DNA from 2 places in the Caulobacter sp. X genome. Region 1 is predicted to be linked to the other one. Evidence: predicted binding sites of a transcription regulator. Region 1 holds the regulator's gene; the other holds the start of a gene.

Region 1 (5,061 bases):
CGCTCTAGGGCCAAGTCCGGCGAAGGTCGCCGTTTGACGTCTTCCGCGAAGCGGGGCGTCCTGTTCAGCGTCGCTGTCGGGGAGCAGCCATGCGCGCCTTGGGGCCAGGCTCCGTTTCGAGTTTCCTGAAGATCATCCTGGACGTGATCTACGTCGGGCTTTGGATCTTCGTCAGCCTTCTGTCGCTGTTCACGCTGGTCGCCCTGCTGTTCAGTTTCAATCCAGAACTGCTGGCCTCGATGTTGCCGATCAGCGATGCGGTCGAAGCCGTCAGTCGCGACGGTCCGCTGTTCGCCGGCGCCCTGGCCGCCTGGGCGCTGCTGCTGGGCGGCTGGATGGTGATCGTCGAGCGCCTGCGCAAGATCTTCGCGACCCTGACCGCCGGCGACCCCTTCCACCCCGACAATGTCGTGCGGCTGCGCCTGATCGGCCTGGTGCTCGCGGGGCTCGAGGTCGGCCGCTACGTCTTCTCAGGCATGGCCCGCTGGCTGGCCCCCAAGACCAAGGTCATCGACGACAGCTTCACCCTGACCGCCTGGTTCTCGGTGCTGGTGGTGTTCGTGCTGGCCGAGGTGTTCCGCGAAGGCGCGCGCCTTCGTCGCGAAGCCGAACTGACGATCTGACCCGGAGCGATTTTTCTATGCCCGTCCGCGTAAACCTTGACCGCGTGCTGCTGGACCGCCGCATGTCGCTGACGGAACTGTCTGACCGGGTGGGTGTAACGATCGCCAACCTGTCGATCCTGAAGACCGGCAAGGCCCGGGCGGTGCGGTTCTCGACCCTGGACGCCCTGTGCCGAGAGCTGCAATGCCAGCCGGGAGACCTGCTGACTTTCGAAAGCGGCCCGCCCGCCGGTTATGAGGAAGACTAGTTCAGCCGTCGTTTCTTCAGCAGGCTGTTGCGGTCCATCGACCGGACTTCCACCTCGAAGGCGTCGCCCTCACGCAGAATCTTGAGGGGCACGGTCACGCCAGCTTCGCCCAGGCTCCACATGACGGCGTAGAATTCGGTCAGATCCGAGACGGGCTTGCCGTCGACAGCCAGGATCAGGTCGCCGGGCTTGATCTCGGCGCGCGCCGCGGGACCCTTGGGCGAGATGCCCACGACCACGACATGGTTCTCCATTTCCTGCGCGAAGACCCCCAGCCAAGGCCGGGGCGGGTGCGGCGAGCGTCCGCGCGCCAAGTCGTCGAGGATCGGCGGCAGCAGTTCTGCGGGCACGAACATATTGAGCGGGCGCGTGTCGCCGTTCTGGTCGCGGCCCTCCAGCGTCAGTGAACCCAGGCCAACGAGGTCTCCCTTGGGGCCGATCAGCGCCGCGCCGCTCCAGTGCGGATGCGCGGGCGCGGTGATGATCGCCTCGTCCAGCAGGTACTCCCAGTAGCCGGCGAACGGGATGCGGGCCAGGACCTTGCTGGCGGCGGCGTGGGCGCGACCGCCCGCGCCGGCGGCGATGACGGGCGCGCCCGCTTCGAGATCCTGGGCGCTTCCCAGGGTGATGACCGGCAGGTCCAGCGGCTCCAGCGCCTGAACCAGGCCAAGACCCGAACGACTGTCGAGGCCCAGCACGTGAGCCGGAACACGGCGGCCGTCATTGCGGGTCAGCACGACCTCTTCGGCCTCTGTGATCAGATAGGCCATGGTCAGCACCAGTCCCGAGGGCCCGATGACGACGCCGTTGCCGACACGCTCGGTCCCCAGGATCGCGGCGGTGTAGGCGTCGGCCGGGACCTTCGCCTCAAGCGCCACGACGCTGGCCAGCGTCTGGTCGAGGTCGAACCGATAGGCTTCGGCCGACGGACGCAGGCGCGCTTCGACTTCGTAACCTTCGAACGGGGTGGGCAAGCAGAACTCCTGATCTTCAGGATTTGAATCTGGGTCCTGGCGCCTTTCCCGACAAGAGGGGCCCGACGAGAGGGGGTTAGCCCTCGATCGCCGCGCGCTGCAGGGTGAACAGCTCGCCAATGCCCTTTTCAGCCAAGCCGTACAGCGCCTCGAACTCGGCGCGGGTGAAGCCGCGCTTCTCGCCGGTCGCCTGGATTTCGACGATGTCGCCGGCGTTGGTCAGCACGAAGTTGCTGTCGGCCTCGGCGCTGGAGTCTTCTTCGTAGTCCAGGTCGAGGACAGGCGTGTCATTGAAGACGCCGCACGAGACGGCGGCCACCTGGCCGATGATCGGGTCGGTCTTCAGCACGCCCTCGTCCAGCAGGTACTTGGTCGCCAGGCGCAGGGCGACCCAGGCGCCGGTGATCGAGGCGGTGCGGGTGCCGCCGTCGGCCTGCACGACGTCGCAGTCCAGCGTGATCTGGCGCTCGCCCAGGGCCTTGAGGTCGACGACCGCGCGCAGGGAACGGCCGATCAGGCGCTGGATTTCCTGGGTGCGGCCGCTCTGCTTGCCGGCGGCGGCCTCGCGGCGACCGCGGCTGTGGGTAGCGCGCGGCAGCATGCCGTACTCGGCGGTGACCCAGCCCTGGCCCTTGTTGCGCAGCCAGCCCGGCAGGTTCTCCTCGACCGTGGCGGTGACCAGCACCTTGGTGTGGCCAAACGAGATCAGGCATGAGCCTTCGGCGTAGCGGTTGACGCCGGTTTCCAGCGTGACGGCGCGCATCTGGTCGGGGGCGCGTTCGGACGGACGCATGGGAAACTCCGGGATTTGAATAGGTCGATGGGGCCGCTTATCCTATTGAAGGCGGAACTTGAAAGGGGCCGACTTCTTTTGTTCGCTGACCGGGTCCCAAACGACACGACTCGAGACGACACGCTCAAGATGACTTCGTCATGACGCAGCTGTTTCCAGGGGCGATCGTCCGCACGCCGGGGCTGGCCGATCTGGACGCCCGCGCCCGCGACATCTTTCGGCGGGTGGTGGAGTCTTATCTCGAGACCGGCGAGCCCGTGGGGTCGCGCACCATCTCCAAGGGCGGGGTGGCGCTGTCGCCCGCGTCGATCCGCAACACCATGCAAGACCTGGCGCAGCTCGGCTTGCTGGACGCGCCCCACACCAGCGCCGGCCGCATGCCGACCCATGCCGGGCTGCGAATGTTCGTCGACGGCTTCCTGGAGGTCGGCGACATCGCCGAGGCGGAAAAGCAGGCGATCGAGGCCCGGCTGGCTGTGAAGGGGCGATCCTTCGAGGAGGCCCTGGCCGAGGCCTCGGCCGTGCTGTCGGGCTTGGCTGGCGGCGCCGGGATCGTCGTCACCCCGGTCCGCGAGGGCGGGGTCAAGCACGTCGAGTTCGTACCGTTGGGCGGCGGCCAGGTGCTGGCGGTCATGGTGTTCGAGGACGGCCAGGTCGAGAACCGTCTCATGCGCCAGGCGCCGGGCGTGACGCCGTCGGCCCTGCAGGAGGCCGGCAATTTCCTGAACGCTCGCCTGCGCGGTCGCACTCTCAGTGAAGCGCGCGCCGAGATGGGCGCTGAACTGGACTTCGCCCGCCGCCAACTAGACGAAACGGCCGCGCGCCTCGTCGAGGATGGCCTCGCGGCCTGGAGCGGCGGCGAGGGCGACGCGCGGTCTTTGATCGTGCGGGGGCAGGCGAACCTGCTGGCCGACGCCAGGGCCCGCGAGGACATCGACCGGGTCAGGCAACTGTTCGACGACCTCGAGCAAAAGGGGCAGCTGATCGGCCTGCTCGACGATGTGCGCGACGCCGAGGGCGTGCGCATCTATATCGGTGCCGAAACGCGCCTGTTTTCGCTTTCGGGTTCCTCCGTGATCGCGGCGCCCTATATGACAGGCCGGCAGAAGGTGCTGGGCGCGATCGGCGTGATCGGGCCCGCCCGCTTGAACTACGCACGGGTCATCCCGCTGGTGGACTACACCGCCCGGGTGCTCGGACGCATGATGGATGGATAAGGACCTTAAGAGATGACCGACGAGCAAACGCCGGCTGAAGATACGCCGTTCGAGACCGAGGACCTCGCTCAAGAGGTCGAGGCGCTGAAGGCCGAGGTCGCCGCCCTGAAGGAGCAGGCCCTCCGCTACGCCGCCGAGGCCGAGAACACCAAGCGCCGCGCCGAGCGCGAGATGAACGACGCGCGCGCCTACGCGATCCAGAAGTTCGCCCGCGACCTGCTGGGCGCCGCCGACAACCTGGCCCGCGCCACGGCCCACAGCCCGCGCGACTCGGCCGATCCGGTCGTGAAGAACTTCGTCATCGGCGTCGAGATGACCGAGAAGGAGCTTCTGACGGCCTTCGAGCGCAACGGCCTGAAGAAGATCGATCCGGCCAAGGGCGAGAAGTTCGATCCGCACCTGCACCAGGCCATGATGGAGCAGCCGTCGGACGAGGTCGCCGCCGGCGGCGTCGTCGCGGTGCTGCAGGCTGGCTATGAGCTGATGGGACGTCTGGTGCGTCCGGCCATGGTCGCCGTGGCGGCCAAGGGCTCGACTGGTCCGGCCCCGTCGGACGCTTCGGTGGGCGGCAATCCCTATGCCGAGGCGGCCGCGGACGGCGATGGTTCGGGCGGCGCCTTCGACACCAAGGCCTAAGACCCGCGATTTTGCCTCTTGGGGCGCGCAAATGAGCGGCGCGCCCCCTTTCCCCCTTCGCGCTTTGCGATAATGTCGGCGGTCCATTCATCGCGGGGGTAGCGGGCGATTCTGCTGTGAGCGCCCGCACGATCTGGATCGGACTATGAAGCTTACCATCGAACGGGCGGCGCTCCTGAAGGCGCTGGGGCACGTGCAGAGCGTCGTCGAGCGGCGCAACACCATCCCGATCCTGTCGAACATCCTGTTGTCGGCCGAACGCGACCAGCTGTCGTTCTCGGCGACCGACCTGGATATGGAGATCATCGACGAGGGCCTGGCCCAGATCGACATCCCCGGCCAGATCACGGCTCCCGCCCACACGCTTTATGAGATTGTCCGCAAGCTCCCGGACGGCGCCGATGTCTCGCTGAGCTTCAGCGGCGATGATCCGCGCCTGGTGATCCAGGCGGGCCGCTCGCGCTTCAATCTACCGGTGCTGCCGGCCGGCGACTTCCCGGTGATGAGCAGCGATGGCCTGTCGGGCCGGATCGCGGTGGACACCAACGAGCTGATCCGCCTGATCGACAA
Region 2 (5,061 bases), 420 kb from region 1:
GTCTCGCATCCGATAGGCGACGATCTCGTGCATCGCCTCGACCGGCTCATGGCCGTCGACGGGGCTGGAGGCGATCGCGCCCTCGGTCTGGGCGAGGTCGGTGGCGGTCCATTCGGCCTGCGCCCGATCGGCCTTGCCGACGGCGAAGTAGTGGCGCACCGGCGCGCGCTCGCCCGGGACCTCGACCATGACGCCGATGACCCAGCCTTGAACGATCAGATCGGCGTCGGGGCGCTGGCGGAACATGGGCCTGCACTTAGGGCGTTCCGCCTCGAACTGTAAGGGCCTTTGACCGCCGATCAGCCGATCAGCCGATCAGCTGAAAGGCCGCCTGGCTCACCAAGCCCAGCACCAGCCAGGCCGACAGCCCCAGCACGACGATACTCAAGGGTGTCCGCGGAGCGCGCTTACGGCGCGGGGCGGGGTACTCACGCACGAACGACATCACGGCCTCCATGCTAGCGAAGCCGTAGCCTAACGCCGATCGGGGCGCTTGGATGCGTGTGGTCTCGCATTTACCGCGAATACCGGTGGATAGCCGGTGGATAGAAAAAGGGCGGAGCCTTTCGGCCCCGCCCTCATCCGTTTCAGCGGTGTGCTGAACTTCTAAGATTAGAAGTCCATGTCACCCATGCCGCCGGGCATGCCGCCCGGAGCGGCCGGAGCCGACTTCTTCGGAGCTTCGACGATCGCGGCTTCCGTCGTGATCAGCAGGCCGGCCACCGAAGCGGCGTTCTGCAGGGCCGTGCGGACAACCTTGGCCGGGTCGATGACGCCGTCGGCGACCAGGTCGACATACTGTTCGCTCTGGGCGTTGAAGCCGAACGAGCTGCTGTCGTTTTCCAGGATCTTGCCGACCACGATCGAACCTTCGACGCCGGCGTTCTCGGCGATCTGGCGGATCGGAGCCTGCAGGGCGCGACGGACGATCGCGATGCCGGCGGTCTGGTCGTCGTTGTCGCCGGTCAGGCCAGCCAGGGCCTTGGAGGCCTTCAGCAGAGCCGTGCCGCCGCCCGGGACGATGCCTTCGTCGGCGGCCGCGCGGGTCGCGTTCAGGGCGTCGTCAACGCGGTCCTTCTTTTCCTTCACTTCGACTTCGGTCGAGCCGCCGACGCGGATGACCGCGACGCCGCCGGCCAGCTTGGCCAGACGCTCTTGCAGCTTTTCCTTGTCGTAGTCCGAGGTGGTTTCCTCGATCTGGCGCTTGATCTGCGAGATGCGAGCCTCGATGGCTTCCTTCTCGCCGATGCCGTCCACGATCGTGGTGTCGTCCTTGGTGATCGAGACCTTCTTGGCGCGGCCCAGCATGTCGAGCGTGACGCTCTCGAGCTTGATGCCGAGGTCTTCGCTGACGACTTGAGCGCCGGTCAGGATCGCGATGTCTTCCAGCATGGCCTTGCGGCGGTCGCCGAAGCCCGGAGCCTTGACGGCGGCGACGCGCAGGCCGCCACGCAGCTTGTTGACGACCAGCGTGGCCAGGGCCTCGCCTTCGACGTCTTCAGCGATGATCAGCAGCGGACGGCCCGACTGGACGACGGCTTCCAGCACCGGCAGCAGCGGCTGCAGCGACGACAGCTTCTTTTCGAACAGGAGGATCAGCGGCTCTTCCAGCTGAACTTCCATCTTGTCGGCGTTGGTGATGAAGTACGGCGACAGGTAGCCGCGGTCGAACTGCATGCCTTCGACGACGTCGAGTTCGGTCTCGGCGGTCTTGGCTTCTTCGACGGTGATGACGCCTTCGTTGCCGACCTTGTCCATCGCCTTGGCGATCATCTCGCCGACTTCCTTGTCGCCGTTGGCCGAGATGGTGCCGACCTGGGCGATTTCAGCGTTGGTGGTGACCTTCTTCGAGGACTTCTTGATGTCCTCGACGGCGACCAGCACGGCCTTGTCGATGCCGCGCTTCAGGTCCATCGGGTTCATGCCGGCGGCGACCGACTTGAGGCCTTCCTGGACGATGGCTTGGGCCAGGACCGTGGCGGTCGTGGTGCCGTCGCCGGCCTTGTCGTTGGTCTTCGACGCGACTTCGCGGATCATCTGCGCGCCGAGGTTCTCGAACTTGTCAGCCAGTTCGATTTCCTTGGCGACCGAGACGCCGTCCTTGGTCGTGCGCGGAGCGCCGAACGACTTTTCGATGACGACGTTGCGGCCCTTGGGGCCCAGGGTCACCTTCACCGCGTTGGCGAGGATGTTGACGCCGCGCAGCATCTTGTCGCGCGCGTCGGAGGAGAAATAGACGTCTTTAGCGGCCATTTTGGAGCCCTTCTAAAAGAGAGTTGCGTTCGAAAAGCGCTGGGAACAGGGAGGCCTTAAGCCTCGACCACGCCCAGGACGTCGCTTTCCTTCATGATCAGGAGGTCTTGACCGTCGACCTTCACTTCGGTGCCCGACCACTTGCCGAACAGGATGCGGTCGCCAGCCTTGACGTCCAGGGCGACGATCTCGCCCTTGTCGTTGCGAGCGCCCGGACCGACCGCGACGACTTCGCCTTCTTGAGGCTTTTCCTTCGCCGTGTCGGGAATGATGATCCCGCCCTTGGTCTTGGTTTCTTCTTCGACGCGCTTCACGAGGACGCGGTCGCCCAGGGGACGAAACTTCATTGTGGTTCTCCGTCGGAACGGTTTGATTTAATGGCTTCGTTGGCAGGGGGAGCGGTGCTGTTAGCAGTCGCTCCCTCCGAGTGCTAACGACGAGCGTCAGTTAGGCGCCGGCCCTCGGGGAGTCAAGAACGCCCGATGCGAACTTTTTGCGGCGCGCGGTTAACGGGAGCGGTCCAGTGATCGACCATATGGGCGTGACGGTGCGGGATCTCCAGGTCGCCAAGGCGTTCTACGACGCGGCCTTCGCGCCGCTGGGGATCGCCGTGGTGATGAGCGTCAGCGCCGAGGAGACAGGAAGTTCGGCCTTCATCGGCTATGGCCCGACCGAGGATCGGCGCGACATCCAGGCGGGCAAGCCCAGCTTCTGGGTCAGCCAGGGCGCGGCGCCGACCGGGCCGATGCACGTGGCGTTCCTGGCCGCCGACCGCGCCCAGGTCGACGCCTTCCACGCCGCGGCCCTGGCGGCCGGCGGGACGGATAACGGCGCGCCCGGCGTGCGGCCTCACTATCATCCCAACTATTATGCCGCTTTCGTTCTTGACCCGGACGGTCGGAACGTCGAGGCCGTCTGTCACGCGCCCGCCTGACGCAAGCCCAAGGAGACCCGATGTCCAGCTACTTCCTGTCGCTGTTTCTCGCGGTGGTGGCCTGTGTCATCGGCGGGGCGCTGGGCGGCATGATCCTGGCGCGGCCGCAGACGATGATCGGCCTGGCGGGTCTGGCCGACGAGGAGACGCCGAAGTCGCCGCTGTTCGCGGAGGGACGCGCGTTCGGCGGCATGCTGATCGCCTCGCACGGGATCGCGGCGCTGTATCTCGGCTATCAGCCGAGGCTGGGCGCGGCCATGGCCATGGTGCTGGCGGTCGGCTGGCTGGGCGCGGCGGCGGCGCGGGCGCTCTCGGCGGCGATCGACGGCGAGGCCGGCCGCTTCAACGCCGGCTCGATCGTCTTCAACGCCCTGATCGGGATCACCCTGGCCCTGCCGTTCTTCAACGTCGGGCCCTATGTGGCGCGGGGCGTCGGGCTGGCCTGACTCTCGACTTTGGCCTAGCCTCGGCTCGTCTTGAGATTGAAGGTTTTGGCATGACGGCTTCTAGGCGAGAGTTGATCGGCCGCGGTCTGGCGGCCTTGGCGATGACGGGCGCGGCGCGAGCGGAAAACTCCGGCCAGCCCAGGGTTCTGCCTCCGGACCCGACGCCGCGCGCGGCGGCGCTCGACACGCCCGCCCTTCATGGAAACAGCCTCGCCTTTAGTTTCAAGCAGCCCCCGACCGGATTGACCGTCCCGGAGGTGAATGTTGAGCGCGCTTCGGGCGTTCGGGCGCTGAAGTTCGAGCCGGGGCTTACTCTGCTGTCGCTGTGGGCGCCGTGGTGCGCGCCATGCTTGAGGGAGCTCGCGGACTTCGCTGTTCAACAGCGGATCTACGAAAGCAAACGCTTCCGCATCTTGCCAGTGCTCACCAGTCCCCGGCGTGACATCGCCTTCGCCGAAGGGCGGGCAGTGCTGGAGAAGGCCGGCGCCGGCGCGTTGCCGACGGTGATCGACCGTTCGCCCGGATCGAGCACCCTGTTCGACACGCTCGCGCGGCGCGGCGCGTCCATGCCGAGCAGCTTGCCCTGCAACCTGTTGGTGACTGACCAAGGTCGTTTGCTGGGCCGGAGTTTTGGAACGCCTCTCTGGCTGAATGGCGTCAAGCTTGGTCCGGGCGAGAAGCCGACGCCAGAGATGATGGCCGCGGCGCGCAGCTCTTGGGTGTCGCCCCAGGGGCAAGCCTTGCTGAGCGCCCTACAGCGCGGCGAGATCGCCGGCGCCGCCTAGCGCGCCCTCGTGGGCCAGCAGCCAACGCTTGCGTTCGATCCCGCCGGCGTAGCCGGTCAGGGCGCCGCTCATGCCGACCACCCGGTGGCAAGGCGCGACCAGGCTGAGCGGATTGGCGCCGTTGGCGGCGCCGACCGCGCGGACCGCGGCGGGGCGCTCCACGCGGCGGGCCAGCTCCGAATAGGTGACCGTCTCACCGGGCGGGATCGCCGCCAGGGCGCGCCAGACCGACCGCTGGAACGCCGTGCCGCCGGTGTCCCAGGCCAGGGGCGCGAGCGCGGCGACATCACCGGCGAAGTAGCGGGCGAAGGCGGCCTTGGTCGCGGGCGGCGCGTCGCCGGTCTCCAGCGGAATGTCGCCATAGTGCAGGCGCAGCAGCCGGCGCAGGCGCGGCTCGAAATCGTGGAAGTCGACGGCGCGCAGCAGGCCGGTCTCGTCGGTGACGATCAGAATCTCGCCGATCGGCGAGGGCGCGCGGTCCAGGAGAAGGCGGTTGGGGCGGGTCATGCGGGGATGATCGCCTCGCGTCGCGAGGCTGTCCGCCCGGATTTTGCTCCCTTCTCCCCTTGCGGGAGAAGGTGGCCGCGAAGCGGTCGGATGAGGGGTTGAAAGACGTGTCGGCCGTTCACGAAAAAGGGGCCGC

The links. The regulator HrcA, encoded in region 1, represses chaperone genes, less so after heat shock. The targets are predictions, from matches to a motif close to GTTAGCANTCNNNNNNNNNGANTGCTAAC.
Region 2: a site for HrcA is predicted at 2,660-2,688, ahead of groES (co-chaperone GroES). Genes of this name have one in related genera too.

Annotation. Positions count from the first base shown of each region.
Region 1 is NZ_PEGF01000001.1:2,188,808-2,193,868, reverse strand. It holds gene CSW60_RS10095 (hypothetical protein) at 1-8, shown strand, start outside; gene CSW60_RS10090 (DUF2975 domain-containing protein) at 90-623, shown strand; gene CSW60_RS10085 (helix-turn-helix transcriptional regulator) at 641-871, shown strand; gene CSW60_RS10080 (S1C family serine protease) at 868-1,845, opposite strand; gene rph (ribonuclease PH) at 1,922-2,638, opposite strand; gene hrcA (heat-inducible transcriptional repressor HrcA) at 2,779-3,855, shown strand; gene grpE (nucleotide exchange factor GrpE) at 3,868-4,491, shown strand; gene dnaN (DNA polymerase III subunit beta) at 4,637-5,061, shown strand, end outside.
Region 2 is NZ_PEGF01000001.1:1,763,923-1,768,983, reverse strand. It holds gene CSW60_RS08170 (hypothetical protein) at 1-246, opposite strand, end outside; gene CSW60_RS23640 (hypothetical protein) at 308-445, opposite strand; gene groL (chaperonin GroEL) at 613-2,253, opposite strand; gene groES (co-chaperone GroES) at 2,310-2,600, opposite strand; gene CSW60_RS08155 (VOC family protein) at 2,777-3,187, shown strand; gene CSW60_RS08150 (DUF4345 family protein) at 3,208-3,633, shown strand; gene CSW60_RS08145 (hypothetical protein) at 3,705-4,418, shown strand; partial or broken gene CSW60_RS08140 (methylated-DNA--[protein]-cysteine S-methyltransferase) at 4,386-5,061, opposite strand, start outside.